Regions from separate parts of the Kurthia sp. 11kri321 genome, predicted to be linked through region 2. Evidence: predicted binding sites of a transcription regulator. Region 2 holds the regulator's gene; the other holds the start of a gene.
The links. Region 2 encodes LexA, which represses DNA repair genes until DNA is damaged. Its sites were predicted from a motif close to CGAACATATGTTCG; they were not measured.

Region 1 (15,502 bases), 1.0 Mb from region 2:
GTACCTACTGCGATGACACGTCCACCGTTCGCTTTTGTATCATTGATGATTTGAGCTGTTTCAGCTGGTAAGTTATAAAACTCCGCATGCATATCATGTTCTTCAATCGTTTCAACACTTACAGGACGGAATGTACCAATCCCTACATGTAAAGTTACAAAAGCAACTTGTACACCTTTTGCACGAATGGCATCTAAAATTTCATCTGTAAAATGCAGACCGGCTGTCGGTGCTGCTGCTGAACCTAGTTCTTTTGAATAAACCGTTTGATAGCGCTCTTGGTTATCTAACTTCTCATGAATATAAGGTGGTAGAGGCATTGTACCTAACTTTTCTAAAATCTCGATGAAGATGCCTTCATAATTAAACTTGAAAAGTCGACCTCCATGCTCTAACTCACCTGTACATTCAGCTGTTAATAGTCCATCACCAAATGTGACAACGGTTCCCACTTTAATACGCTTAGCGGGCTTCACTAATGTTTCCCATTCGTCATCAGCTGTTTGCTTAATGAGTAGCACTTCAATATGTGCACCTGTCTCTTTCTTTTCACCGATTAAACGAGCAGGTAGTACGCGTGTATCATTTAAAATTAGGCAGTCTCCTGCTTCTAATTCTTCCACAATATGCGGGAAGTGATGATGTTCTACTTCACCTGTTTCTTTATCTAATACCATCAATCGACTTGCAGCACGATTTTCAAGTGGTACTTGTGCAATTAATTCTTCTGGTAATACATAATCAAAATCTTCTAATTTCATCGTTACTTCCTTCTTTTCATTAAGTTTCTGCTGGATACGCATATCCGAAATGTGTATAAGCAAGTGCTGTAACCATACGACCTCTTGGTGTTCGTTGAATGAACCCGATTTGCATTAAATAAGGTTCGTACATTTCTTCAATCGTCATAGATTCTTCCCCAATACTTGCAGAGATCGTATCTAAGCCTACAGGACCTCCTCTAAAGCGGTCAATCATTCCCTCGATTAATTTGCGGTCAATATGATCTAAACCGAGTGGATCGACTTGTAGAAGCTCTAAAGCAGTCTGACAGAGTGATACCGTAATCTCACCGTCTCCTAAAACCTGTGCATAATCACGTACACGCTTTAATAGACGGTTTGCAATACGCGGTGTTCCTCTCGAGCGTCTGGCTAGTTCGTTCGCTGCTTGGTCATGAATGGAAACACCAAATAAGTCCGCACTTCTTTTTACAATTTCGGCAAGTGAGGGTTCATCATAATAGTCCAACCTTAATAATACACCAAAACGGTCGCGAAGTGGTGCAGATAATGCGCCTGAACGCGTTGTTGCACCAACTAATGTAAATGGTGGTAAATCAAGGCGGATGGAGCGCGCTGTCGGACCTTTTCCAACTACGATATCGAGGCAAAAATCTTCCATCGCTGGATATAGCACTTCTTCAATCGCACGCGGTAGACGGTGAATCTCATCAATGAATAACACGTCTCCCGGTTCTAATGAACTGAGAATCGCAGCTAAATCTCCTGGTCGTTCAATTGCCGGTCCACTCGTCATCCGAATATTAACACCCATCTCATGTGCAATAACTGCCGCAAGCGTCGTTTTCCCAAGTCCAGGTGGTCCAAATAATAGTGCGTGGTCGAGCGATTCTTCACGCATTTTTGCCGCTTCAATAAAGATGCGTAAATTCTCTTTTACTTTTTGTTGTCCAATATAACTATCAAGCGTTTGAGGTCTTAATGAAAGTTCTAATTGTTCATCTAATTCTGTAGACTCACCTGATACAATCCGTTCCTCCATCAATCTGCACCTCCTATTTTTGTTTTAATAATATTTTGAGCGCTTCCTTCATGTAAGCTTCTGTCGTATGTAATTGCTCATTTTCATCTAGTTGTGGCTTCACTTTTGCAAGTTCACGCTCTGAGTAACCAAGTGCTGTTAAAGCAAGCATCGCTTCTTCAAGTTCATGTTTATTCGGATTCACGCCAAATAACGGTAATTCATCTTCTGTGCTTGGTAATTCTACATGTTCAAGTAATGCATCTAACTTTCCTTTTAAGTCCAGAATCATTTGACGTGCTGTCTTCTTACCGACACCTGGGAACTTAATCAAGAAAGCTTCATCTTCTTGTTCAATCGCCGTGATTACTTGTGATGGATGTCCACTTGCAAGAATCGCAAGTGCCCCTTTTGGTCCAATCCCTGACACTTGAATCAACTTACGAAATAGCTCACGCTGTTCAAGTGACGTGAAGGCAAATAGTTGCTGTGCATCTTCTCTTACACTTAGATGTGTAAATACTTGAATTTCCTCATTTGATACATGAAAAGCATAAGGGTTTGGTGTATTCAATTGCCAGCCTACACCTGTCACCTCCACTACAATGTATTCGGGTGTTACACGCGTAACAGGTCCCTTTATATAATCATACATACACGAATTCTCCTTTTCATAGCCTTTTGCATTATAGCATAATCCGTCGTGTGCTAAAAACAAACACACATTCCCATAGTAGCTATCATACCACAATTCACGAATGCTTTCGAACGATTATAAGGTGATTCATTTTTAAAAATATATGATATGATTAACAGCGTAAAAGCATTCAATCGAGGTGTTAATCATATGAAAAAATTATTAGGTGAAGAACGTCGTGAAGCCATTATTACGATTCTGAAAAATGAACAACGCCCTGTCACAGGGACAGCACTTGCGAAACGAACAAATGTATCGCGTCAAGTGATTGTGAATGACATGGCGCTCTTAAAAGCAAAGGACGAACCAATCATGGCGACAAGTCAAGGTTACGTCTATTTATCTGAACATCCAAATCATCGTGTGTTTGAACGCGAGATTGCGAGCTTCCATACACCGGAACAAGCAGAAGATGAACTGAATACACTTGTTGATGCAGGGGTAACGGTTAAAAATGTAACGGTAGAACATCCCGTATATGGTGAAATTACGGCATCGATTATGGTATCAAGTCGTTATGATGTGCAACAATTTATTCAAAAAGTGACCGCAACTGAAGCAAGCCTTCTAATGAATTTAACAGAGGGTGCTCATCTACACGTGATTTCAGCTGATGATGAGAAAAAATTAGATGCAGCGATTGAACAATTACATCTAAAGGGTTATCTATTACCTGAAGCATAATAAAAAACGAGGCGAGTGTTTCCACTCTACCTCGTTTTTATTTTTGTTGATACGTATAATAACTACCTAATGACTTAACCGAACAGCCAAGCGCTCTCAATTCTTCCATCGCACCCATCATTAAAGGTGCATGCTCGTCTTCTAGTAAGTCAACGATGAAGAAATAATCACCAAGTCCTGTTTTTAATGGACGAGATTCAATCTTACTTAAATTGATTTGACGCCATGCAAACACAGATAATACTTGATGCAATGCACCCGAACGATCATTTGGTAACTTAATCATCAACGTTGTTTTAATTGGTCCCTGATCCGCTTCACGTTCAATACGGTCATTACGCTTCGATAATACAAAGAAACGTGTATGATTAAAATGGAAATCATGAATATTTTGTTCTACAATTGCCAAATCATACTGTTTCGCCGCTGCAATATTCGCAATTGCTGCGATATTATTCTCTGGATGTTCTGACACATATTGTGCCGCTGCTGCTGTTGAAGTCGTTTGACTTAGTGGTACAGAACGATAATGGTAATGCAAAAATTTATGACACTGCGCAAGGGCGTGTGGGTGCGAATATACGCGCTCCATCTCACCATAATGCGCTGCATGATCTTTATGTACCATTAAATGCTGCTCAATCGGCGACAAGACCTCTGCCGCAATATACAAATCTGCCTCATGGAATAAATAATCAATCGTCAGTGGTACTGTACCCTCTAAAGCATTCTCTACGGGTACCACTGCACGATCAACTTGTCCTGAGTCAACTGCTTCAATACATTCTGGAATTGTCTTAAAAGGGATTGTCCAATCGTTTGGAAACAATTCTTTTGTCGCCAACTCCGTAAATGTACCCTCTGGGCCTAGATAAGCCACCCGATTCTCCCACTCTTTTGATTCCAACACAAAAGCCCCCTCTTATAACGCGCCTGAACTAATCACTTCTGCTGATTCAACAAAATCAAGTTTTTTCAGACTTTGTAATAAGTCGTCTAAATCAACATCCATTGCAGTCACGTCTAAGGACAATGTTACATTGGCTCTACCTTGAATCGGAATTGTTTGATGAATAGTCAATACATTACAATGTGTATCGGTAACTGTAGAAAGAAGTCTAGCTAATGTACCTTTACGATCCTCTAATTGCAAGAACACTGTTAAAATGCGTTCTTGAACAATTGAGTGAAAGGGGAAAACAGCATCTCGATACTTATAAAAAGCACTCCTAGATAAATCAACCTGTTTCACAGCATCCCAGATAGATGAGACGCTTCCTGATTGTAGCAAATGTTTAGCTTGCAACGTTTTGTGCATCGCATCTGTTAAAACATCTTCACGAACTAAATAATATCTTTGATCCGCTACATTTTTCATCTTTTTCCCCCCTGAATCGTTTATTCTACAAATTCAAATTCAAATTTTAAGATACGAACGGTATCGCCATTTTCAGCACCTTGTTCACGAAGCTCATCATCGACACCCATACCACGCATTTGGCGTGCAAAGCGACGAATTGATTCTTCACGACTAAAGTCTGTCATTTTGAATAGACGTTCGATTGTGTCACCACTTAATACAAAAGCACCGTCATCGTCGCGTGTTACAACGAAATCTGGTCCTTTAATTTCATGTTTGTAAAGTACTGTAGCATCTGTTTCTTCCTCTTCATCATCGTGTAGTAGGAACTCAGGTGTTACTTCTAGTAATTCATACACTGCATAAAGTAGTTCTTGTAAACCTTGACGTGAAACAGCTGAGATTGGGAAGATTTGAATATCTTCTCCTACTTTCTTTCTAAACTCAGCTAAATTTTCTTCTGCATCTGGCATGTCCATTTTGTTGGCTACAACAATTTGTGGACGTTCAGTTAAGCGTAAATTATATTGCTCTAACTCGCGATTAATCGTTAGGTAATCTTCGTATGGGTCGCGACCTTCCATCGCTGACATATCAACTACGTGTACAATAACACGGGTACGTTCGATATGACGTAAGAATTGGTGTCCTAAGCCCACACCTTCAGAAGCGCCTTCAATTAATCCTGGTAAGTCAGCCATTGCAAATGATTTGCCATCCCCGACTTGAACCATTCCTAAGTTTGGTACAATCGTTGTAAAATGATATGCACCAATTTTTGGTTTTGCTGAAGATACGACTGATAGTAAAGTAGATTTACCTACACTTGGGAAACCAACTAAACCAACATCAGCTAATACCTTTAACTCTAATATAACATTAAGTTCCTGTCCTGGCTCTCCTTTTTCAGAAAGTTCTGGCGCAGGATTTGCAGGTGTTGCAAAACGTGAGTTACCACGTCCACCGCGTCCACCGCGTGCAATGATTGCTTCTTGTCCGTGTTCTACTAAGTCGGCAATAACGCGACCTGTTTCTTCTTCTGTTACGACTGTACCTGGTGGCACGCTAACAACCATTGGCTTTGCACCGCGACCATGTGCGTTCTTGCTCATACCGTTCTCACCTGGTTCAGCTTTGAAGTGACGTTTGAATCGGAAATCCATTAACGTACGAAGTCCTTCATCTACTTTGAAGATAACGGCTCCACCGTTACCACCATCGCCACCTGCTGGTCCACCATTTGGAACAAATTTTTCTCGACGGAACGCGACCATACCATCGCCACCGTCACCGCCTTTAACATAAATCTTTACGTGATCGACAAACATTATTTACTTTCCCTCCTTACTTCCTATGACACGATAACGCCACACTGTATCTGAATACTCCTCATGGATTACACTTAAATCTTCTGATTGAATCGGGATTGAAAAATCGCTTTTTTCAAAATGTCCCTTCATCTCGACTGCAATCTCCACTTTTTGTTTCGTAGACATCACATAGATATGACAATTTTGTTCAACAAACGGGTCGATTGTTTCATGTACAGACTGTAGCGAGCTCTCTAAATAATTACGCAGAGGAACGTCCCACTCTGTTGGAGCGCTATCGGAAATATCGCTCTCCATTGTAATCGTTATAGAAGGAAAACGCCACTGACATGTCTGAAGCCATTCGATTAAATGCGCACATTTCAGTCCATTTATAATTGAAAATCGTTGATATTTTGTTGAGAGTTGGTCAACAAGTTGATTGGCTTCTTCGACATGGTCTAGAGCCAGATTCATTTTGATTAATTGTAATTGATTTAAAAAATCATGTTGAATGTGCCGAAGCACTTCATTTACGGATAGTGGCTGATCTATCACAAGTAAACACTCCTTTAGCGAGATGTTCTTGTTGTTAGTATAACAATTTTTTATGAAAATTTCTCTATTGAGCGAAAAAAATTCGGTATTTGCATCTGAAGCAAACACCGTTTTTTCACCACAAAAAAGGACTGCATTACTGCAGTCCTTAACTTTTAAATTAAGCTTCTTGTGCTACAGGATACACGCTAACTTTCTTCTTATCGCGACCGTAACGTTCGAATTTAACAATGCCGTCTACTTTAGCGAATAAAGTATCATCGCCACCACGACCAACGTTTTCACCTGGGTAAATTTTTGTACCGCGTTGACGGTATAAAATTGAACCAGCAGAAGCGAATTGACCGTCAGCACGTTTAGCGCCTAAACGTTTTGACTCTGAATCACGACCGTTTTTTGTAGAACCTACACCTTTTTTAGATGCGAAGAACTGTAAGTCTAATTTCAATAACATAATGTTCCACCTCCTACAGCATTTTATATTTTAATTCGATATAATCTCCATAACTAGCAACCATCGTATAAAACTGGGTTACCATTGTTTGAAGAATTGTTTGCAGTTTTGCGTCTTGTTCAGGAGTTAAATCGGCAGGATCCACAACGACTGATAAATAGCCGCCTTCTTCACCTTGCTCGATTCCCGGCGTAATTTGAAGTAGTTGTCCAATCGCATTTGCACTACCAAAGGCAATAGCAGATGCGCCTGCACAAACTAAATCATGACCAGGTTCACCTGAATAGGCATGTCCTGAAATTTCAAAGCCATATGATTCTCGATTTTCATTACTATGAATTTCTACTGTAATCATAACTTTTTCACCTCACTAATAATTAAGCGTTGATAGCTTCAACTACTAGTTTAGTGTAAGGTTGTCTATGACCTTGCTTACGACGGTAGTTCTTTTTAGCTTTAAGTTTGAAAACAGTAATTTTCTTTTGACGACCTTGTTTTTCAACTTTAGCTGTAACTGTTGCACCAGCTACGAATGGAGCTCCAACTTTAACGTCGTCACCACCAACGAAAAGAACCTTGTCAAAAGTTACCACTTCACCAGCTTCAGCGTTGATTTTTTCAACGTAGATTTCTTGGCCCGCTTCAACTTTGATTTGTTTACCACCTGTTTCGATAATTGCGTACATAACTGCACCTCCTCAATAGACTCAGACTCGCCTTCAAAGGTGATCTAAAAGATACTTGAACCTCGTCAGTGCGGTTGTAGCACGGGTGCTACATAACATATGAAATAATACCATACGGTTTTAAAGTCGTCAAGTTACTTTCGTATAATAACGTATATTCTTCTATTTATAACAACTAAAATTTTTTATTGTACGAAAAAAGCGAATTTCTAAACCTAAAACGGTGAAATTCGCTCGCATCTTTATTTTGAAAATAAAGCTTTAAATTTAGTGAAGATTCCTTGCTTTTCTTTTTCTAGTGTCATTAATGGTACAGACTCACCCATTACACGTCTCACGATATTACGATAAGCTTTCCCCACTTGTGTAGATGGTTCTAACACAATCGGTTCCCCCTTATTCGAAGATGTAATAACGCGATCATCATCTGGAATAATACCAATTAAATCGAGTGATAGATGCATTGTAATCTCATTAATATCAAGTGTTTCGCCGCGATCCATCAGGTGCGTACGAATACGATTAATAATTAATTTGGGTGGCTCGATATTTTCTTGCTCTAATAAGCCAATAATGCGATCTGCATCTCGAACAGCTGAAATTTCTGGCGTTGTCACAACAATCGCTCGTTCAGCACCCGCAATTGCATTGCGGTAACCTTGTTCAATTCCTGCTGGGCAGTCAATTAAAACATAGTCAAATTGTTCTTTTAACTCATCGATTAAATCTTTCATTTGTTGCGGGTTAACCGCATTCTTATCCGCTGTTTGTGCAGCAGGTAATAAATATAGTAATTCTTCAAATCGCTTATCTTTTACAAGTGCCTGATGAACTTTACATCGTCCTTCAATCACATCGACTAAATCGTAGATAATACGATTTTCTAACCCTAAAATAACATCTAGGTTACGTAGTCCGATGTCTGTATCGACTAAACAGACGGACTTCCCTTGCAGTGCCAATGCAGTCCCTAGATTGGCAGTGGTTGTTGTTTTACCAACTCCACCCTTACCGGAAGTAATTACAATAGCTTCTCCCACATTAGCTTCCTCCCTTAAACGTAGACAAATTCGGTCTAATAATACGCAGTTCTTGAAGCCTTTTAATGCCAATTGTCTCGTCATCAAGTAAATAAGCACATTCCATTTCTGGTGTTTCAGCCAACTCTTGCTTTTCATTCGTCATGATTTCAAGAACATGACCAATTGCTAAATGTGTAGCGGATAAAAATGACGCTCCAATAACTGCCTCACAGTTGCCATTTTTCCCTGCATGTGCTCTTCCTTTTAACTTTCCTAAGACATAAATACTTCCGCCTGCTGTAACTTGTGCATTCGGATTTACATCTCCAACAATGACAAGATCTCCTTCTGAACTGACAGTTTGACCAGAGCGTACGATGCCAATATATGTAGAAGACTGACTTTCCATTATACGCTGGTTCGATTCTTCAATCGTAATGACGTCACTTTTCACTTTCGATACGCGAACATTCAATGCTTCCTGTACTGCTTGAAGCAATTCATTCATTTGTTCATCTGTACAATAACGGTTTCCGATTGCAATCTGGACCTCTACTTGTTCATCAAGACGATCTTCTGCAAGCTTTCCTTCCAATTCACGCAATAATTCCTCATAGCCACATTGGTCGTCTAATTTGAGGACAAAACCTTCTTTTGTCCCCTTTAGACTGACAAGTTGTTTCGTTGTCAAAAAAGCCACCTCACTCCATTAAATTATTGACTGATTTGCTTTTTCTAGAACCCTTGCTTCAAGTAAGTACTTAAACGTCCAACCAAGCATAATTAAAAATACAGAGTTGGCAATCATTGTCGGTACTAAACGATGATTTAAAAATTCTGTAAAAGAAATATCAGTATAACCTATGAGTAAGAAAAATTGATGCAACGCAATTTCCAGAAGTGCTACGAGCAATAATGATAATGTTGTTGTGACAACTAGATGCTGATGTATATATTTTACTGTAGAACCAGCAATAAAACAAATGAACGGATAAAGGAAAGTGTACAAACCGATAATATCAATGTAAAAAATATCGTACACGAGTCCAAAAACAAGTCCATAAATCATTGCGCGCTTCTTATCATAATAGATAGAGAGGAAAATTAAATAAAGAATAACAAAGCGAGGAACTAAATATTCTCGTTGACCATTAATATCAATCGGTGAAAAAAGTGAGAATTCTGTTTCTAAGAAGAATAGAATGACGGCGACAGCAGGAATTAAATACTTCGCCATTACTTGTCATTCCCTTCTGAAGAAAGGTTTTTATTCGTAGCATCACCGTCTGAACCATCCACTTGGATTGCTTGACGTTTTGCAATAACTACGTGATCAATCATTTGGAAATCAGCTGCTGGTTTAACATACGCTAATTTTGTTAGACCGAAATCATCCGTTGTCACTTTTGTTACTTCTCCAATTAAAATACCTTTAGGGAAAATACCCCCTAAACCAGAAGTTGTTACTTTATCACCTTTTTTAATTTTCAATTTTGAATCAATACGTTTTAGCATTAATTCGCCTCTTTTTGCATCATAACCTTCAATTAAACCACGCGCTTCTTTGCCTTTACTTGAGACAGTAGCCGATACGCGGTAATTTGTATTATTCGTTGATAATAATTCTACTTCTGATGTGTAAGGTGTTGTTTGAACAACCTTCCCAACTAAGCCCTCAGATGTTAAAACAGCCATGTTATTTTTCACGCCATTTGAAGATCCTTCATTTAGAATTAACTTTTCTTCCCATTGGTCAGGATTTCGCGCGATAACATTCGCTTGAATTGGATCATATACACGAAGATCCGTTTTTTTATCTAATAACTTTTGAAGCTTTTTATTTTCAACTTCTAATTCATTTACTTCTGCTTGAAGTGTACCAAATTCTTCTAATCGTGATTTAAGACGCTTATTCTCATCATATGTGTTCAATAAGTCATCTACACTATTAATAAGCCCTGTAACATAACCAGCCGGCTTAGCAACAATATTCTGTCCTAAGCCGACTGTATCTTTAATAATTTGTTCAGGGAGTGATACCTTATCGCGATCGCTTAAGGTCCAACTGATCAATGCCACTAACAGAATGACTCCGATAAGAAGAAATATTAATCGTTTATTCGATAAGAATTGTGGCATTGCCGATTCCCCTCCCTTAAATTGTTTGCTGTTGTTTTAATGTATCGATTTGGTCTAATGACATACCTGTCCCAATCGCTACACAATCTAATGGATTTTCTGCAATAAATACAGGCATGTTTGTTTCATCACTAATTACTTTATCTAAGTTGCGAAGTAATGCTCCGCCACCTGTTAAGACAATACCGCGCTCCATAACATCAGCTGAAAGCTCTGGTGGTGTTTGTTCTAAAGTTTTCTTTACACCATCAATAATTGCTGAAATCGATTCACGTAATGAATCTGCAATTTCAATAGAAGAAATTTCGATTGTTTTTGGTAAACCTGTTACAAGGTCACGTCCACGAATCTCCATTTTTTGCTCTTCATCCATTGAACTTGTCGCAGAACCAATCTCCATTTTAATTGTTTCAGCTGTACGCTCACCAATTGTTAGGTTATATGATTTACGGATGTATGCAATAATCGCTTGGTCCATTGCATCACCTGCTACACGTACAGATTCACTGATTACAATACCACCAAGTGAGATTACTGCTACTTCTGTTGTACCGCCACCGATATCTACAACCATACTACCTGTAGGTTCTGATACTGGTAAATTTGCGCCGATTGCTGCTGCAAATGGTTCTTCAATTACGAACGCTTCACGAGCACCCGCTTGACGTGCTGCATCAATTACTGCACGCTTTTCTACTGACGTAATACCATATGGTACACATATAACAACGTTTGGTTTTTTGAATGAACTACCTACTACTTTTAAAGCATTTTGTAAGTAATGCTTAATCATTGTCGTTGTGATATCAAAATCTGCAATAACGCCATCTTTCATTGGACGAATTGCTACGATTGATCCTGGTGTACGACCAATCATATTTTTAGCCTCGTTACCTACTGCTACTGTTGTGTTTGTTTGCGTATTTTTCGCTACAACAGATGGTTCACGTAGTACGACACCCTTCCCTTTAATAAATACAAGTGTGTTTGCTGTGCCAAGGTCAATACCGACATCTTTTCCACCTAATCCGAACACGTTAATTTCTTCCTTTCCTTAGCCGTTTATAATAACTAGCTGTCATAAAATCATACGTTTCATTATAACGGAAAAATATAAAAAGGAACAGTATCAGAAGAAACCTTTTCCTTTCATACTAATATACCGATAATCGCCTATGATAATATGATCTAGTAAATCAATTCCAATAATTCCTCCGGCTTCTGCTATTCTCTTCGTTACTTCTATATCTTCAGGGCTTGGAGTTGGATTTCCTGACGGATGATTATGCGCGCATATAATTGATGCTGCCGAGCGCTTTACTGCTTCACGAAAAATCTCTCTCGGATGAACAATGCTCGCATTTAAGCTACCGATAAAAATCGTCTGCTTATGTATGATTTCATTTTTCACATTGAGAAATAGAACGACAAAATGCTCTTGCATTAACTGTGCTAAATCAGACATTAGATAGTCTGCTGCATCATCTGGATGTTTCACAACCGTTCGCTCTAAACGATTCGGAAGATGACTTCTTCTTCCTAGTTCAAAAGCCGCCAATAAATACATCGCTTTAACGCGACCAATTCCATCAACTGCTTGCAGTTCTTCAATTGTGGCATGCTTCAAATTGAGTAATGTTTCAAACTGATTTAATAATCGTGTTGCAATATCAAGAACAGATTCTTTTTTCGTTCCTGAGCCAATTAAAATCGCTAATAGCTCATGATTCGAAAGTTGTTCTGCACCAAACAAAACCAATCGTTCTCTCGGTCGTTCTTGTGTTGCTACTTGTTGGATACAATGATTGACTTCTTTCATCATGACATCACCTCATCAAGATGTTCCATTTCCGCCAACTTTCTCAACATCATTTCAACCCTTTGGAATGGCAACTCAATTGCATGCGTGAAAATATATTCACTACCGTCTTTACAAGTTTGCCCTTCTCCTACCCTATTATAACTAACATCATCTAAAAAAGGTTCCTTAGTTTGAATATATTTTTGAAGGTTTTTTATTTGCGGCTGTAAAGAACGAACAGGCGTTTCATAAACATCAGTTAAAATATATTGACGATATTTAAGTAAAATCATTGTCGTTACTTTTGTTTTTGCAAAAGGATGTTTTTTTACATAAAATAACCATTGTTCATACGTAAGCTTTTTCTTTTCTACTTCAAAAAAGTGGTGATAGGCTAAACGATATACATCATAAATACCTGTTAGTAATTGGTATAAATAAAGATGTACTTCACTTACTTGTTGATGTTCATGTATATACTCATTAGGCAATTCAAATGTTTGATATGACATATATTCAAAATATTTTTGCCATATCCCCTTTTCATAAGGGTTAGAACTTATAATATGGATTGGTGTGGGGTTCATATAATTCCTCCTTTTTCCATAAATTATAGCGTATGGTTAAAAAGGACTCTTTGTACTATTCACTTTATTTACCAAAAACAATCCTTTATTTAACTCTTTTTTTATAAAAAAACTCATTTTTCTTTTTAGATTTAAAATAAAGCGACTTTCACAAAAAAAGTACACCCTTGCATCATCTAGATTAATGACGGGTGTACTTTTATAAATGCGCATAACATCAATTATTTACTCACGGTCTTTTGCTCATTCGCTACTTTAGTTGTTTCTTTTTTACTTTTTGTTTCTACATAAAATGTTGTCGCTTGTATTTTCGCTGTAACTAAACCTTCTTTTTCATTCGTATTTTCATACTTAACTGCATCCACAATGAACAAACGCGACAATTTTTCTATTTTATTAATAAAGCGATTCAAATCTTTTACATCATATGCACTCACAGATAAATCCATTGTTATTAACTTCAAGTGTTCTGGCTTTTTCTGATTTGCTAACGGAGAAATTGGTAATTCATTCCCATCTACTTGGAATAGCTCTGCTTCTGTTAGACTCGTGCTCTTTTCATCAAGCACCTCTTTGGTCTCTTCTTCATAGTTATTAAAACGAATATTTGTTACAGCTGCTGAACTTGCATACTCCACTTCATCTAAAGCATCTACAATACTTTGTAAATCCGCATTTGCAGGAATTTTCGATTCAAGTGACTTCATCGTACGTGCACGTTCAACTTCTTTTTTTGCTTGACTTTGTTCAGTCGATAATTTAGTTAAGTACTTTTGTTGTTCAGTATATTTTTGATTAAGTGAATCGTATAAAACCATTTCTGGTTTCAACACATAGTAGTATAATCCCACACCAATCGCTATAACGAGGAGAATGGATAATGTGTACACAAATGAATTATTTTTCTTCTTTTTTGCACGCATTATTTCGCACCCCCCGTTTTAATAGTTGCTGATGGATTTAATGTCGTAAGAATAATCGCTTTGTACTGTGCATTCTCATTCAATGTCTGTTCTTCACCAACATTATCCACATCTACTTTTGTAAAAGTCGAAGCTGAATCAAGTTTTACTGTTTTGAAGATTGCCTCATTATCTAAATTACGAACAAATGTCGAAGCTTCATTTAAATTATCAAAATACACGATAAATTCAACCTGGCCATCTTTATAATCTAACCCTGCTAATTCACCAGAACCTGTCATATATTTATTAGCGACTTCAATAATATTTGATATAGGTGTTTGGTATTTCTCAGCAAATTGTACAGACGTTGCAATCGCATAAGATGGATTACTTTGTACTTGTGTTAACGTTTTTTCTTCTGTTTGAATTTGTGTCGCTAACTGATCAGTTTTCTTCTCCATTTTCGCAATATCATTACTTAACAAATAATAGTTAATACCATAAAAAATAATTACAATAAACAATAAAATAATGATGATTAGTTTCATTAAACTATTTTTTCTTTTGGGTTGATACTGATCTTGCGGCAGGAGGTTAATATTTGGAATCATACCATCGAAGCCTCCTTCATCTCTAATCCAAGTAAACTACAATGTTTTAATTGATACGTTGCAAAAACTTCCCCTACTTGTTCATCTGTTATTTGAACTACTTCTAATGGGAATTTCACGCGCAATAACTCTGTAATCTCTGGCAACATTGGATGATCACCTAATACAATGAGTTGTTGAACTTGCTTCATTCCTTTATTTAAAGATATTTCGTAAAACTGGCATATATGTTGAATTTCAACGAATGCATGGCTGAGTTCATCCATATACATTTCAATATGATTAGACAATGTATGTGTAAAACTGTGTGCTTCTTGTTCTTTTAACATCCAATCTGACTGTGTTGTTGGAATTGTATGCGTACGCAATAATTTGACATGATGATTTTCAACAATCGACATTGTCACTTCATTGATGGACCAATCTAATATCATCGATGTTTTTTCAGTATAAGAAGGCATTACTTTTTCTAATGTACGTAAGTTTGCTAAAGATTTAATATCGACAACTTCTGGTATTTGACCTAGTGATTCCACAACTTCAATAATTTTATCGACTTCATTACGCTCTGTTGCAAAAAGCATCGCCTCACCATCCGTTGGATCTTCATCATAAATATCAACAACAGGAGTTTCGAATGCTAAATGAATTGATTTACCAATTTCTTTAAATATATAATCATCAACTTCGTCAAATGTTGTTAAATTCTCTGGAATAATAATTTGTTTCATTTCAACATCATGATTCGGTACAATAACACGTACATGATACTTTTTAATTTTTAAATTTTTTAAAGGGGTTTTTAAAGCGCGATAAAAAGAATCTGGATCTAAAATACGTCCATGTTGTACGATTCCTTCCTGTAGAGGAATCTGATATGTAATTCCCTTCCTCAAATCGTTTCCTACAACCGCTAACATACTT
Region 2 (15,502 bases):
CATTGCATTAATGGTTTTAGCATTAGCTGCATGTGGTGGAAAAGAAGAAACAAAAGATAAAAAAGAAGATTCAGGTACATTCACGTATAAAGCTGTAAATGGTGATATTAAGGTACCAAAAAATCCGAAGCGTGTAGTAGTTCTAGCAGGCTATACAGGTGATTTAATTAAATTAGGTATTCCAGTTGTAGGAGCAGATCAGTGGTCAATGGATAACCCACAATTTAAAGATGCTTTAAAAGATGCGAAATTAATTTCCGATGAGGACGTTGAAAAAATTGCAGAATTAAAACCAGACTTAATCATCGGATATGATACAGTTAAAAATAAAGAGAAAATCGAAAAAATCGCGCCAACTGTATTATTCACATATAATGCATACGATTATTTACAACAAGCTGTAGAAATCGGTAAAGTAGTCAATAAAGAAAAAGAAGCACAAGCATGGGTGGATGACTTTAAAACACGTGCAGCAGATACTGGAAAAGAAATTAAAGCAAAAATTGGTGAAGATGCTACAGTATCGGTCATCGAATCATTCGGTAAAGAAATCTACGTTTACGGTAATAACTGGGGACGTGGTACAGAAATTTTATATCAAGCAATGAAATTAAACATGCCAGAAGCTGTTAAAAAAGATGCTTTAAAACAGGGGTATTATGCTGTATCAAGTGAAGTATTAAAAAAATATGCAGGCGATTACATGATTTTATCTGTATTCGGTGATCAAGATCCAGCATTCACAAAAACAAAATACTATAAAGAAATTCCAGCCGTTAAAAATAATCGCGTATTCCGTGTCAATGCAAATGAATTTTATTTCAATGACATGATGACACTTGATTTCCAATTAGATTTCTTTAAAAAGTCATTTTTAGGAAAGTAAAATGATGATAATAAAAAGAGGTTATCCATAGCTGGGTAACCTTTTTTACATAGAAAGGACGGAGGAAAATATGCTGAAATTATTTCGATCATGGTCACTTTGGCTCCAATTGCTTATCGCCTTCGTACTCTTACTCATTACTATATTTTTTGCGATTTCACTCGGAGCGGCCGTCATACCACTTCAAGATGTATGGCATGCAATTTGGTCGAGTGAGGGTGGCGAGAAAATTGATATTTTACGAGAAATACGATTCCCTCGTGTGGTTGCAGCAGTCTTTGTAGGGGCGGCTTTAGCAGTAGCAGGTGCAATTATGCAAGGTGTAACACGTAATCCATTAGCAGACCCAGGTTTACTGGGGCTTACTTCAGGAGCAAATGCCGCATTAGCCATTGGTCTCGTTCTTGTTCCAAAACTCGATTATATGGGTTCTGTTATTGCCTGTTTAATCGGCGCTGCTGTTGGTATGGGGATTGTGTACGGTATTAGTGCCACAAGTAGAAAAGGAATGTCTCCTTTAAAATTAGTATTAGCAGGGGCTGCTGTTTCGATGTTTTTACAAGCAGTAGCAGATGGTACAGGTCTATTATTCAAAATTTCAAAGAATGTTTCGATGTGGACATCAGGTGGTTTACAAGGTATTACATGGAGTGCTTATATCGTTATGCCACTTATCATCATTGCATTAATCGGTAGTATTCTTATTAGTCGACAACTAACGATTCTAAGTTTAAATGAAGAACTAGCTGTAGGACTTGGACAAAAAACGATGCAAATTAAGACGATTATGTTCATCATTGTCGTGTTACTAGCAGGGAGTGCGGTTGCGTTAATCGGTAACTTAGCCTTCGTCGGTTTAATGATTCCGCATATTGTTCGTACATTCGTTGGTGGTGATTACCGAGCAGTTATTCCAATGTCGATGATTGTAGGCGGTATGTTTATGGTCATCGTTGATTTGATTGGACGCACGATGAATGCACCATATGAAACACCTGTTGTGGCACTCGTTGCTGTGATTGGTCTACCATTCTTCTTAATTTTAGTGAAGAGGGGAGGACGTTTCTTTGCTTAAAAAGAGTACGTATACATTTTATTTAGCGATGGGTGTCTTTTTAGTTATTTGTTGTGCTTTTTTAGGGTTATCTGTTGGTTATTCTTCAATGGGTTTTCGAAGTGTGATTGCTACATTCTTCGGTTACGGTGAAGTGTCAGATGAATTTATTTTATTCTCTATTCGTTTACCACGTATTTTAATTTTAATTTTAGCAGGTGTTGCGTTAGCAGTGGCTGGTGCAGTACTTCAAACATTGACAAAGAACGACCTAGCAGACCCTGGGATTATCGGGATTAATGCAGGTGCAGGTGTTGGAATTACGGTACTTTACTTATTTGCAAAAGGAGAGCTAACGAATTTTTCATATGCATTACCGATTGTTGGGTTTGTCAGTGCGATTATAACAGCTCTCCTCATCTATAGTTTTTCTTATGAACGAAATCGTGGGATTCAACCATTCCGATTAATTCTTGTCGGTGTTGGATTTGCAGCGGCTTTATCGGGCATCATGGTCATGCTGATTTCTTCAGCAAATCGCTCAGATGTCGACTTTATTGCAGGGTGGTTAGCAGGGAATGTTTGGGGAGCCGATTGGCCGTTTGTATGGGCTCTACTTCCATGGGTACTCATTCTCGTTCCATTTACTATAATGCGTTCGAACCATTTGAACATTTTAGGGCTAAGTGAGCCGATGGCAGTAGGATTAGGTGCTTCATTGAACAAACAGCGTATGTACTTCTTATTATTAGCAGTTGGTCTAGCAGCAGCTGCAGTATCTGTGACAGGCGGAATTGGCTTTATCGGTTTAATGGCCCCTCATATTGCCCGTTCACTTGTTGGACCACGCCATCAACGTTTTTTACCGATGACGATTGTCATTGGCCCGATTCTCTTATTAGTGGCAGATGCGATTGGTCGCTCGATTTTAACAGAATCGAGTATTCCAGTTGGGATTGTTGTCGCTATTATTGGTGCACCATACTTCTTATATTTATTAAAAAAACAAGTATAATAGATAGTAGAAGTAAGGAAACATCAGGAGGATTTTTATGAAAAAGTGGCTATTTGGTTTATCTATTTGTATGCTTATAGGCTTAACAGGGTGTAGTGAACAAAATGTAGCACAGGCGCAGGAGCAAAAATACGGTATGAATTTAGACGTAGCGCGTCGATCTTATACAGTTGATGTCTTAAAAAAATATATAGATGATGTGAAAAAATCAGGCGGGAACTATGTACATCTTCATTTAACCGATGATGAAAACTATGCATTAGAGAGTCGACTTTTAGGACAGCCAGCAAAGAAATCATGGCAGCAAAAAGACGGACTCTATCGCAATCCATTAACGAAGCAAACCTTTTTATCGATGAAGCAGATGCGCTCTTTAGAAGCGTATGCGGCGAAGAAGAAGATTGAATTAATCCCCGAGATTGATACACCTAGTCATATGGGAGCTATTTTAAAACTGTATGAAAAAGCGAATCCGAAGGCAGCGAAAAAGTTGGTGCGTGATGAGTGGAATCAAATTGCACCGAATCAGTCGAGTATAAGATTCGTACAAGCATTATATCGTGAAGTTTTACAAGCTTTACCGAAAACAAAAACGATGCATATTGGTGGAGACGAGATTGCCTATGATGAAGAAGATCATGTGAAATACATCCATTACTTCAATCAAATGAATCGTTATTTGCAAAAGAAGCATGTGCGTACATGGATTTGGAATGATTCTTTATTGAAGGCAGATTTAAAAAAGTTAAATCAAACGATTGCGATTACATTTTGGAGTTGGACGGGTGAACCCGAAAGTACAACTGAAAAGAAGTATCGTGAAAAAGTTCGTCCCAGTGCGCCACAGTTAATAAAAGCAGGACACACAGTGTATAATTATAATGATTACTACTTATATGTAGATTTTACATCAAAAGGTTCAATTCGTTCGGATCTGCAGTATATGAAACGAGATATTAAAAAGAACTGGACGTTAGGGAGATGGAATTCATCTCATCAGCAAACTACGTCAAAAATTTCTGGTGCAGCCATCTCTATATGGGGAGAGGGTTCAAAGAAATATACAGCCGACCAAGTTTACAACTATACAAAAGAATTGTTTCCGATAATGATGAAAAAGGTAAAGTAGTAGTAATACATTATTTTTGAGGGGTGTTTCGATGTCTATTTATGATTTAGACGTTACATTAGAAGATGGAAAAACGTATTCAATGAAAGAGTACGAAGGAAAAGTATTATTGATTGTGAATACAGCATCAAAATGTGGTTTTACACCGCAATTCAAAGAACTCGAAGAATTGTATCAAAAGTATAAAGACAAAGGATTAGTCGTACTCGGCTTCCCATCAAATCAGTTCAAGCAAGAATTAGATTCAGGTGAAGCGGCAGCAGAACAGTGTCGTTTACAATATGGTGTTACGTTCCCGATGCATGAATTAGTTCATGTAAATGGTAAAGATGAGCATCCATTATTCACGTATTTAAAAGAACATTCAAAAGGGTTTTTAGGTAGTAGCATTAAGTGGAATTTCACAAAGTTCCTTGTAGATCGCGACGGTCATGTCGTGGCGCGCTATGCATCGAAAGATAAGCCAAGTCAGTTTGAGGAAGATATTGTCAAATATTTAGAAATTTGATTGACAATTTAGACATTTTAAGATAATATATAAATTGTAAATCAATAGTGCTTGAATTGGTGTGAGGGAATCCTTGAATTCGCCTCGCTTAAAAGGGAAGCTGGTGTGACTCCAGCGCTGTCCCGCAACTGTAAATGTGAGTGTAGTAAGCATATCCACTGTCTTTAAATAGATGGGAAGGGGCTGTTACACAGTGACCATGAGCCAGGAGACCTGCCAATTCTACTGTGCATCTTTATTTACCTACGAGGATAGGTTGATGTTAGCTACTTATGTTTTTAGTAGATGACAGCTTTCCTGTGGGGGAAGCTGTTTTTTGTGCTCTCGTTACGATTCCCATTCAATGATTCAATACGACTATTTAGAACTCCCCAACTTCCGAATAGTATAATACAAAATTTGTTTCGTTACGGGACCTAACAGAACTAAACTCTAGAGAAGAAGGAATTGCGTGTTTATACGTGATTCCTTCTTTTTAATACAGTAAAATGTTTCGTTTACTTTAAAAATGTATAAATTATTTGTAAAGATATAGAAAAGCAATGTATTTAGTGCTACTATATGGACTATATATTTTGAGATGGAGAGTGAGGTTTCGGTAAATGACCGAACATGAGAAAAAAACAAAAATAAAGCAGGCGCGTTATCAAATTATTGCGGCTGACCTTGCCTCTAAGATTGTAGATCGAGAATATGAGGTTGGGCAAAAGCTATATGCACGTTCCTCATTAGCGAGTAAATATGGTGTTTCATCTGAAACGGCGCGCCGTGCCATTGCAGTACTACAAGATTTAGGAATCGTTCAAGCTACAAAGGGGAGTGGCGTCTTCATCAAGTCTTATGAAGAAGCTGCAAAATTTGTACATCAATTAAAAGATGTGCAATCAGTCAATGAAATTCAGCATGATGTCTTTCAATCCATCGCCAAACAAAAAGAAGAATTAGAGCGCTTGGAACAACTGTCACAAGAGTTAGTGTCGCGAACAAATCGTTTTCATTCGCTCAATCCATTTGCACCATTCAACGTGACTGTAACATCGGAATGCCTGTATTTAGATATGACCATTCAAGAATTAAATTTCTGGCAAAATACGACAGCTACAATTGTCGGGATTCGTCGCGGTGAAACGATTTTATTATCACCTGGACCATATGCATCAATTAAAGAAAATGATGTACTATACTTTATTGGAAATGAAGCATCTTTCGATATTGTAAAAAATTTTTTATACAAAGGATAAATCGACTTTTTAAAAGGTATATAAACCTTGTTGTGACAAGGATTCATAAACATAAAATAATGATAGGAAATGCCATGTTTCTCCCAGGGGAAACATGGCATTTTGATGCTTACATTTGACATAAGTAACAACTTTTTGTTAGGGTTAAGTTGTTACTTATTTTGTAACAAACTGATATCGCAACGAATTGAGGTGTAGCTCTTGGCTAAAATAAGAGTGGAAAACGTAAGTAAAATTTTCGGAAAAAAAATTACACAAGCAGAAGAGCTTGTAAAGAAGGGAAAAAGTAAATCAACTATTTTAAAAGAAACAGGTGCAACTGTTGGTGTTTATGATGCAAGCTTTGAAGTAAAAGAAGGTGAAATCTTCGTTATTATGGGTTTATCAGGTAGTGGTAAATCAACACTTGTACGATTACTTAATCGTTTAATCGAACCAACAACAGGGCAAATTTACATTAACGATGCAGATGTATCGAAAATGAATAAAACACAATTACGACAAGTGCGAAGAAATTCAATTAATATGGTCTTTCAGAATTTTGGGTTATTCCCACATCAAACGATTTTAAAAAATACCGAATATGGATTAAAGGTTCGAGGGGTTCCAAAGGAAGAGCGTAAAGTCAAAGCTGAAAAAGCACTTGAGAACGCGGGACTCATTGATTTCAAAGATCAATATCCAAAGCAATTATCCGGTGGTATGCAGCAACGTGTAGGTCTTGCACGGGCACTCGCAAACGATGCCGAAATTGTTCTAATGGATGAAGCCTTTTCAGCCCTCGACCCTTTAATACGGAAAGAGATGCAAGATGAGTTGTTAGAACTTCAACAAAATATGAAGAAGACAATTATCTTTATTACGCATGATTTGAATGAAGCACTACGCATTGGTGACCGAATCGCCATTATGAAAGATGGACAAATCATTCAAATCGGTACGGGTGAAGAAATTCTAACAAATCCAGCTGATGAATATGTAAGTAGCTTCATTGAAGACATCGACCGTTCTAAAGTATTAACAGCTGAAAACATCATGGTGAAACCAGTAACGATTAATCCGGCACATGATGGACCAAAAATGGCATTAAAACGTATGAAAGATGAACAAGTGAGTATGGTATTAGCAGTGACACCGCCAAAACAATTAGTTGGCTACATAACTGCAGACGACGCATTACGTTGTGCAAAAGAAGGCCAAACAAATTTAATCAATTGTGTACAACAAGATATTTTAACAGTGCCACACGATTTACTATTAGAAGAAGTGTTGCCAATTATTTCAGACTCAAAAACACCAGTAGCTGTTATGAAAAATGATCAGCTAGTTGGGGTTCTTATTCGCGGTGTAGTGATTGAAGCTCTCGCAAAAGAAACATCTGCGGAGGTGACGGCACATGAATAATTTACTCGATCAAATTCCGATGATGCCACTTGCAAAATGGACGAATAATGCAATGGATTATATTACGGAACACGGACAAGGTTTCTTTGATGCAATTCAAGAGAATACAGAAAGCATGATGCTTGCCGTTACAGATTTCTTACTTATGGTTCCAGCAATTGTATTTATTTTATTAGTTGCAGTATTAGCATTTTTTGCAACGAAGAAAAAACTCGGTTTAACGATTTTCGCAGTACTTGGTTTACTGTTTATTTATAACCAAGGATTATGGAGTGACTTAATGAATACGGTCACGCTTGTACTATTTGCGAGTTTAATTTCGATTATTATCGGGATTCCTGTTGGTATTTGTATGTCAAAAAGTAGAGTATTTGAAAGTATTATGAAGCCGGTTTTAGACTTCATGCAAACAATGCCAGGTTTTGTGTACTTAATTCCAGCTGTTGCATTCTTCGGTATTGGTTTAGTACCAGGGGTGTTTGCTTCCATTATTTTCTCAATCCCACCAACGATTCGTTTTACGAATTTAGGGATTCAGCAAGTACCAAAAGAATTAATTGAGGCATCAGAATCTTTCGGTAGTACAGGACCACAGAAATTATTCAACGTAGAACTACCATTAGCAAAATCAACAATTATGGCTGGTGTAAACCAAACGGTTATGCTATCGCTATCAATGGTTGTTATTGCATCGATGATTGGTGCAGAAGGTTTAGGTCAAAAAGTATTAACAGCTGTACAAAGAGCAGACGTTGGACCAGGTTTTGTAGCTGGTTTAGCACTTGTTATTTTTGCAATCTTAATTGATCGTTTAACACAAAGTTTCAATACTAAAAAAGGGTAGGGTGAATTAGATGAAATTTTCAAAAACAATGAAAGCAGCAGGACTAGCTTTAGGTCTTGGTCTATCAGCAGTCCTTGCTGGATGCGGTAACTCTTCAAGTTCAGATAAGTCAGATCCAACTGTTGAACTTGCATATGTAGAATGGGATACAGAAGTAGCTTCAACAAATGTTATTGCTGAAGTTTTAAAAGAAGAAGGCATTAAAGTCAAAACAACTTCACTTGATAATGCAGTGATGTGGGAAGCTGTCGCAAATAACAAAGCAGATGCAATGGTAGCTGGATGGCTACCACATACACATGGTGCGCAATATGATAAGTATAAAGACCAAGTAGAGGATTTAGGTGTTAACTTAAAAGGTGCTAAAATTGGTTTAGTTGTACCAGATTATATGAAGGTTGATTCAATTGAAGATTTAAAAGACCAAGCGAAAAAAGAAATCACAGGTATTGAGCCAGGAGCAGGCATCATGGGTGCTACAGAAAAGGCTTTAAAAGATTATAAAAACTTAAGTGATTGGAAACTAAAACAATCTTCTTCAGGTGCGATGACTGTAGCACTTGGTCAAGCTATCAAGAAGAAAGAAGATATCGTTATTACAGGATGGGCACCACACTGGATGTTCCAAAAATATGATTTAAAATTCTTAAAAGATACGAAAAAAGTATATGGTGGCGAAGAACAAATTCATACATTCGCTTCTAAAAAGCTAAAAGAGAAATCACCAGATGCTTATAAAATTTTGAAAAACTTTAACTGGACAACAGATGATATCGAATCAGTTATGTTAGATATTCATGATGGTACACCACCAGAACAAGCTGCAAAAACTTGGATTAAAGAAAACCAAACAAAAGTAGCAGAGTGGACAAAATAATCGTGTAATAAATAAATCCTATGTAGTGAACATATGAAAGTTCACGCATAGGATTTTTTACATTAAAAAACGAGGTCTACGCACGGTAAGACCTCGTTTTTAATCAATTAACCACGTCCGCCCATTGGCTCTGAAGCACGTTGATTAAATATGGAAATATGATCTAATTTTTTTGTTTTTGTTGGACCAACAAATTTCAGCGTATTTTTTCCGACTTTATAATTTAAAATCGTATCTTTACCATTATAGGTTGTTGATGAGGGCTTACCACCAATAGCTATAATATCTGAAAATGTAATATCCGATAGTTTAAATGAACTGTCAGGTGCTACGAAAGTACGCACATCATAAACACGATCTCCGCGCCCAATGGCAAAAGCATAGGTTACTTTTCCTTTCTTTTTATATTCAATATAATTCGTATTATTAGAGAATGTTGTAGCGGGTTTTCCCCATTTCTTTGTAATGTCTTCATAAACCGATTTTCCACTCTCAAATGGAACACCTTCTGTCATACCATTTTTCGCTGTTTTGAATTGGTTTTGTAAAAAATCACGTAAGATAGGTTTTACCGTGTCTTTTGATTTTGTTTCGATTTTTTTAGAAGAAGTAGATGTTACAGTAGTGTCTTCTTTTTTACTAGCCTCTGTTTGTACATCTTCTGTTTGTACATCTTCTGCTTGTACATCTTCTGTTTTCGCTGTCGTGTTTTCAGCTGCCTGTGTTTTCGGCACTTCCTTTTCAGGAGTTGCTTCTGGCTCTCCGCAAGCAACAAGTAGCAGTGAAGAAGCTGCAAGTAAACTAGCTAGTTTTGTATAAGTTTTCATCGAATCTCCTCCTTTTAATCGTTTATATTCTCTATTAAATTATACCAAATAAAAAGAATACAACTACTACAAATAGCAGCAAAAATTGTTAAGAAGTTTCAATATTTGTTATCTTTTTGTTATATTCATAAAATAAAGAGATAGAATGGTCAAAGTATAAAACCCGAAATTGCAATATATGGCGCAATTTCGGGTTTTAAAATTTATTGTACTTCTTTTAAACGAGGTTCTACAACAGAAGAAGCATCTACTGTTTTTAAGTTTGTAATATATTGAATGAATGCATCTGTATCTAAACCAAGATCATCAATTACTTTTGCTTCTTTAAATGTAGGGAATTGGTCACCGCCACCTACTAAGAAGTCATTGATTACTGCTTTATATGTTTTCGCTTCATCAATCTTTTCGCCATTTACGAATACATCAACTACTGCTTTATCTTTATATGTGTATGTTAAACCAGAAACTTCTAAACCATATCCACCTGTAAATTGATTATTAATTGCAGATTTAACTTGAGCGCCTGTTAATTCAACGATTTTTAAAATGTTACCGAAAGGTTGAACGCCTTGTGCAGCGCCACGTGAAATTACAAATGAATCGCCAGAAGCAGTTGCATCTAAGTCAGAGCGAACGCCACCAGAGTTTGTGAAAGCAAAGTCAACTGAAGCATCTTTTGCTTTTGCAAATGCTAACTGTCCATCTGTTACAAGATTCCCTACAGGTGAGCCGCCTAGTGGGTAGGCTACACGTTCACGTGAGATTTTTGCTGCATTCATATTTGCGATTGGTTGGTCCATCACTTTCCCAACAATACCTTTTGCTTCTTGAATAATACCATTTACTTTTTTAGATACTTTATTTTTCATAATTGTTGTTTCTGTTTGTGTGTAGTTATATTTAATTTTAGCTGCTGGTGTCTTCATAAAGTCTTTTGTTTTTGAACTTAGTGTACCTGTTACAACTGAATAAGCAGATGCATAGTTATAGGCTTCAACTACACGAACACCTTTGTACGTTCCGTTAGCATAGCCATGATTATGACCAGCAAAAACAACATCAATTGAGTTCGATGGATCAAGTTTGTTTGCTGTTTTTAACATATCAATTACATCGCCTGTTAAACGTGAATTTTCTTGTGTTTCAATAGAAGAATTTGCTTCTTTATCGACTTCGACAGACGAGTGAGCGACAACGGCGATTGCTTTTACGCCTTGTTTACGTAATTCTTTTGTATATTTTGCAACAGCTTGACCAGGGTCCACTACATCAATATCTTTTGTATGTTGTGCTAAAACGACTTCTTTAATACGTGGTGTTACAATGCCGATGAAGCCGACTTTTACACCGCCGATTGTTTTAACTGTATAAGGTTTGAAGCCTTTAACTAATTTTTTTGTCTTTTTATCAACTACATTTGCTGAAAGAATCTCCATTTTAGAAGTTGTTTGTTTATAATCTTTTACGAATTCATAGTTTTGTGTTACACCTTTGATGGGTTTTTTACCTTTCCAAATACGTTGGAATTCGTCTAAACCTTCATCGAATTCATGGTTTCCAAGTGCCCCAATCGAGAAATTCATTGCATTTAAAATATTCATTGTTGGTTCATCTTGTAAAAGACTTGAGATAGCAGGAGAGCCACCTACTGTATCACCAGCATGAATTGAAAGTGAATTAGAAGTTGTTGATTTCAACTTATTTGCTTTTGCAAAAGCAGCTTTTTCTTGCTCAAAGTTATACGCTAAAGAAGCCATCCCACCGACTGGCGTACCTACACTATCTTTTTTGTTATTCCCGTCAATATAACCATGTAAGTCGTTCATACTTAAAAGTTGTACAGGGATTTTTTTCTCTACTACTTTTTTACTTGTTGTTTTAGCTGTTGCATTGATTCCTGCACCGAAAGAAAATGGTACGGCAGTTAGTAATGCAGCAACGCTTAATGAAGTAATAATCTTCGATTTAAACATCATTTCGCCACCCCTTAAAATAGAATTGTTTCCTCCTAAATATAAGAATTACATCCTGAAATAGCAATATATTATTGAATTATTCTATTTAACAGAAAATAAAGATTATTTAGATATTGTCATAAAAATACAATAAGTATAAATTGAAAATAATCTAAAAGTAATAAGTCAGACATTAGACGTTAGTCATTTGAACATCTACTAGCAAGTGATTAATTAAGAAGTCTATAGTAAAAAAATAAATTTAAACAAAATAAAAAAACTAGTAATGAATGTGGAAAAACACATCCTTTACTAGTTGAAATGTATTTAAAATGAATGAATATTTCTGTATAGCCCGACTACTTTACCTAAAATCGATACATTTTGAACAATAATTGGTTCCATTGAAGAATTCTCAGGTTGCAAACGGAAATAGCCGTCTTCTTTATAGAAACGTTTTACCGTTGCTTCGTCGTCTTCAGTCATTGCCACAACGATCTCACCGTTATTTGCAGAAGACTGTTGTTTCACAATGACATAGTCGCCATCTAGAATACCTGCTTCAATCATCGACTCACCCATAATTTCTAGCATAAAAATATGGTCATCAGATGTACCATATGTATGTGGAATTGGGAAGTACTCTTCAATATTTTCAATTGCTGTGATGGGCATACCTGCTGTTACTTTACCAAGAAGTGGAACATGCATCACACCTTGTTTTGTAGCCGTAGTCGATTCAAAGGGATTTAAAATTTCAATTGCACGAGGTTTCGTTTTATCACGACGGATATAACCCTTACTTTCTAAACGTTCTAAATGCCCATGTACAGTTGAACTGGAAGCTAATCCAACAGCCAATCCAATCTCACGCACAGAAGGCGGATAACCCTTACTTTGTACCTCATCTTTAATAAAATTTAAAATCGCTTCTTGACGCTTTGAAAGTTTTGTTTTTTTCAATGCAGTATTCACAACCTTCACCTCAACTTCCTACTATATTTTGTATTTTGAGTATAACATCGTAGAAAATCAAATGCAAACAATTGTTCTGAAAAAACCGTTGACAAAAACAAGTGTTCGAGTTTATGATGGGAACAAACATTCTAGTAAAAAGTTGGAAGGGGAAATTCAGATGAAGTGGATCAAAAATAATGTGATGGTGATTTGTTTTTCGGTAGTTGTATTATTGTTTGTTGGTAATGTTGTGCGTGATACAATAGCGAAGACGCATGTAACTGAAATTCGAATTACAGAAGGTGATACATTATGGTCTTTAGCTCAAAAATATAGCGGAGATATGAAACCACAAAAATGGATGAACCAAGTTATTAATGAAAACAATTTAGTTGATGGGCAAATTATGGCGGGAGAGAAATTAACCGTACCGATTACCAATCATGAATTACAACAAATAGAATTAGCGAGTGATCAATAATGAAATCAAAAAAAGCTGTGGCTTACTGTCGCGTAAGTACAGAAAAAGAAACACAAGACCAGTCTTTAGAGAGACAAAGAATTGAATTAACTGCCTATGCTAAAGAAAAAGGGTACACATTAGATTGTATTTTTGAAGACCGCCATAGTGGTTATGATATTGAGCGTGAAGGATTATTAGAATTGTTAGATTTCTTAAAACAATATCCGCAATCTGCTCTATTTATTCAAGATGAGACACGTATTGGACGTGGGAATGGTCGAATGGCTGTTTTACATCTTTTACAAAAATACGATACAACGATTTATTCTATGTCATCAGATGGTGAAATGAAATTAAACGATATGGATTCGATGTTACTGGAGATTTTAGCAATTGTAGAGGAGTACCAACGCAAAATACATAATGCAAAAATCAAACGAGGGATGCGTCGTGCTGTTGAAAATGGCTATCGTCCAGAATTAAATATTAGTAATCGTGGTAATCCAGAAGGACGCGAAAGAATTGATGTGCCACTTGACCAGATTGTTGCATTAAGAAAAAAAGGGCTTACTTATGAAGAAATAGCTGCTACGTTAAAGATTGCCGGTTTTCATGTGAGTAAAGCAACTGTGCATCGTCGTTATACAGAGTATGTGCAAGAACAACAAAATCAATAGAATTTTTTCTTTAAAATGTCTTTTTAAGTCTTTAAATCGTTATTTTTAAGCTTTTTTCAGGATTTTTGAGCTGAATACTTGCTAAATTGCTGTATTTTTCATACCTTTAATGTAGTGACTAGGTCGAAAGGATGAAAATTATGCTATCAAAAGAAAAACTAGCGCGTATTAGTGAATTATCAAAAAAGAAAAAAGCAGGTACATTAACTGTTGAAGAAGCAAAAGAACAGACGGCACTGCGCCAAGAATATTTAGATACATTCCGTAAAACAATGCGTAATACGATCGAAAACGTTCGTATTTTCGATCCAAATGGTGAAGAAGTAACGCCAGATAAAATTCGTGAAAAGCAAAAAACAAACGGACGTCTAAATTAACAAGTAAAAACGCACACAATTATGACGAAAATCCACAATTGTGTGCGTTTTTTCATGGATAATCGTCTAACGTCAATTATAACCATTGTTTTATAGTCGATTCTTGACTAAACTAGAGATAGTAATACATTTTGTATAGAAGAAAGGATGTCAACTTTAATGACGCAACAAGCAGATCAGTTAGCAATTAATGCGATTCGTACTTTATCAATTGATGCAATTGAAAAAGCAAATTCAGGACACCCAGGTTTACCAATGGGCGCAGCACCAATGGCGTACACGCTATGGACAAAACAACTACAACATAATCCTCAAAATCCATCATGGTTCAACCGTGATCGTTTTATCCTTTCAGCGGGTCATGGCTCAATGCTTTTATATAGCCTACTTCACTTAGGTGGTTACGGCTTACCAATGGAAGAAATTAAAAACTTCCGTCAATGGGGTTCTTTGACACCAGGTCACCCTGAATTTGGACATACAGTCGGTGTAGAAGCTACTACAGGTCCATTAGGTCAAGGTATTTCAATGGCAGTAGGTATGGCAATGGCTGAATCTCATTTAGCAGCAGTATATAACAAACCAGAACACAATATTATCAATCACTATACATACGTGTTATGTGGTGATGGTGATTTAATGGAAGGTGTTTCTGCCGAAGCTGCGTCATTAGCAGGTCATCTACAATTAGAAAAATTAATCGTATTATACGATAGTAACGATATTTCATTAGATGGTGATTTAAACAAATCATTCTCAGATGATACAGCTGCACGTTATAAATCATATGGTTGGAACTACTTATTAGTAGAAGACGGTACAGATGTGGCAGCAATCAATCAAGCAATCGAAAATGCAAAAACATCAAATAAACCAACATTAATTGAGATTAAAACAATTATTGGTCATGGTTCACCGAATAAATCGGGTAAATCAGATTCTCACGGTGCACCATTAGGTACAGAAGAAGTTGCATTAACAAAAGCGAATTACGACTGGACATATGAGCCATTCGAAATTCCAGAAGAAGTATATGAAACATTCAAGGAAGCAGCTGAAACACATGGTGTAAAAGCAGAAGCAGCTTGGAATGATGCGTTTGCAGCATATAAAGTAGAATTCCCAGAATTAGCAGCTCAATTAGAGAAAGCAATCAAAGGTGAATTCCCTGAAAACTTCGATGCAGAATTCCCAGTATATGAAGCAGGTAAATCAGTTGCGACACGTTCATCTTCTGGTGATATGATTAATGCAATTGCTAAAACTGTTCCTTCATTCTTCGGTGGTA

Region 1: the regulator LexA is predicted to act here: its motif matches at 2,480-2,493, upstream of ruvA (Holliday junction branch migration protein RuvA).

What each region holds. Positions count from the first base shown of each region.
Region 1 covers NZ_CP013217.1:965,258-980,759, reverse strand. The annotation lists gene queA (tRNA preQ1(34) S-adenosylmethionine ribosyltransferase-isomerase QueA) at 1-761, opposite strand, end outside; gene ruvB (Holliday junction branch migration DNA helicase RuvB) at 781-1,785, opposite strand; gene ruvA (Holliday junction branch migration protein RuvA) at 1,799-2,419, opposite strand; gene ASO14_RS05025 (transcription repressor NadR) at 2,612-3,145, shown strand; gene pheA (prephenate dehydratase) at 3,183-4,052, opposite strand; gene ASO14_RS05015 (ACT domain-containing protein) at 4,068-4,523, opposite strand; gene obgE (GTPase ObgE) at 4,544-5,833, opposite strand; gene ASO14_RS05005 (Spo0B domain-containing protein) at 5,837-6,373, opposite strand; gene rpmA (50S ribosomal protein L27) at 6,534-6,827, opposite strand; gene ASO14_RS04995 (ribosomal-processing cysteine protease Prp) at 6,841-7,182, opposite strand; gene rplU (50S ribosomal protein L21) at 7,205-7,513, opposite strand; ribosomal protein L21 leader region at 7,527-7,599, opposite strand; gene minD (septum site-determining protein MinD) at 7,756-8,553, opposite strand; gene ASO14_RS04980 (septum site-determining protein MinC) at 8,555-9,226, opposite strand; gene mreD (rod shape-determining protein MreD) at 9,245-9,772, opposite strand; gene mreC (rod shape-determining protein MreC) at 9,772-10,674, opposite strand; gene ASO14_RS04965 (rod shape-determining protein) at 10,691-11,710, opposite strand; gene radC (RadC family protein) at 11,804-12,496, opposite strand; gene ASO14_RS04955 (hypothetical protein) at 12,493-13,062, opposite strand; gene ASO14_RS04950 (hypothetical protein) at 13,284-13,985, opposite strand; gene ASO14_RS04945 (hypothetical protein) at 13,985-14,578, opposite strand; gene pilM (type IV pilus biogenesis protein PilM) at 14,575-15,502, opposite strand, start outside.
Region 2 covers NZ_CP013217.1:1,967,990-1,983,491, reverse strand. The annotation lists gene ASO14_RS10080 (iron-hydroxamate ABC transporter substrate-binding protein) at 1-886, shown strand, start outside; gene ASO14_RS10075 (FecCD family ABC transporter permease) at 957-1,961, shown strand; gene ASO14_RS10070 (FecCD family ABC transporter permease) at 1,990-2,955, shown strand; gene ASO14_RS10065 (family 20 glycosylhydrolase) at 2,993-4,084, shown strand; gene ASO14_RS10060 (glutathione peroxidase) at 4,116-4,592, shown strand; cobalamin riboswitch at 4,633-4,827, shown strand; gene ASO14_RS10055 (GntR family transcriptional regulator) at 5,195-5,833, shown strand; gene ASO14_RS10050 (quaternary amine ABC transporter ATP-binding protein) at 6,035-7,237, shown strand; gene ASO14_RS10045 (ABC transporter permease) at 7,230-8,081, shown strand; gene ASO14_RS10040 (glycine betaine ABC transporter substrate-binding protein) at 8,092-8,958, shown strand; gene ASO14_RS10035 (YjgB family protein) at 9,066-9,785, opposite strand; gene ASO14_RS10030 (bifunctional metallophosphatase/5'-nucleotidase) at 9,989-11,761, opposite strand; gene lexA (transcriptional repressor LexA) at 12,068-12,715, opposite strand; gene yneA (cell division suppressor protein YneA) at 12,876-13,178, shown strand; gene ASO14_RS10015 (YneB family resolvase-like protein) at 13,178-13,837, shown strand; gene ASO14_RS10010 (DUF896 domain-containing protein) at 13,978-14,214, shown strand; gene tkt (transketolase) at 14,374-15,502, shown strand, end outside.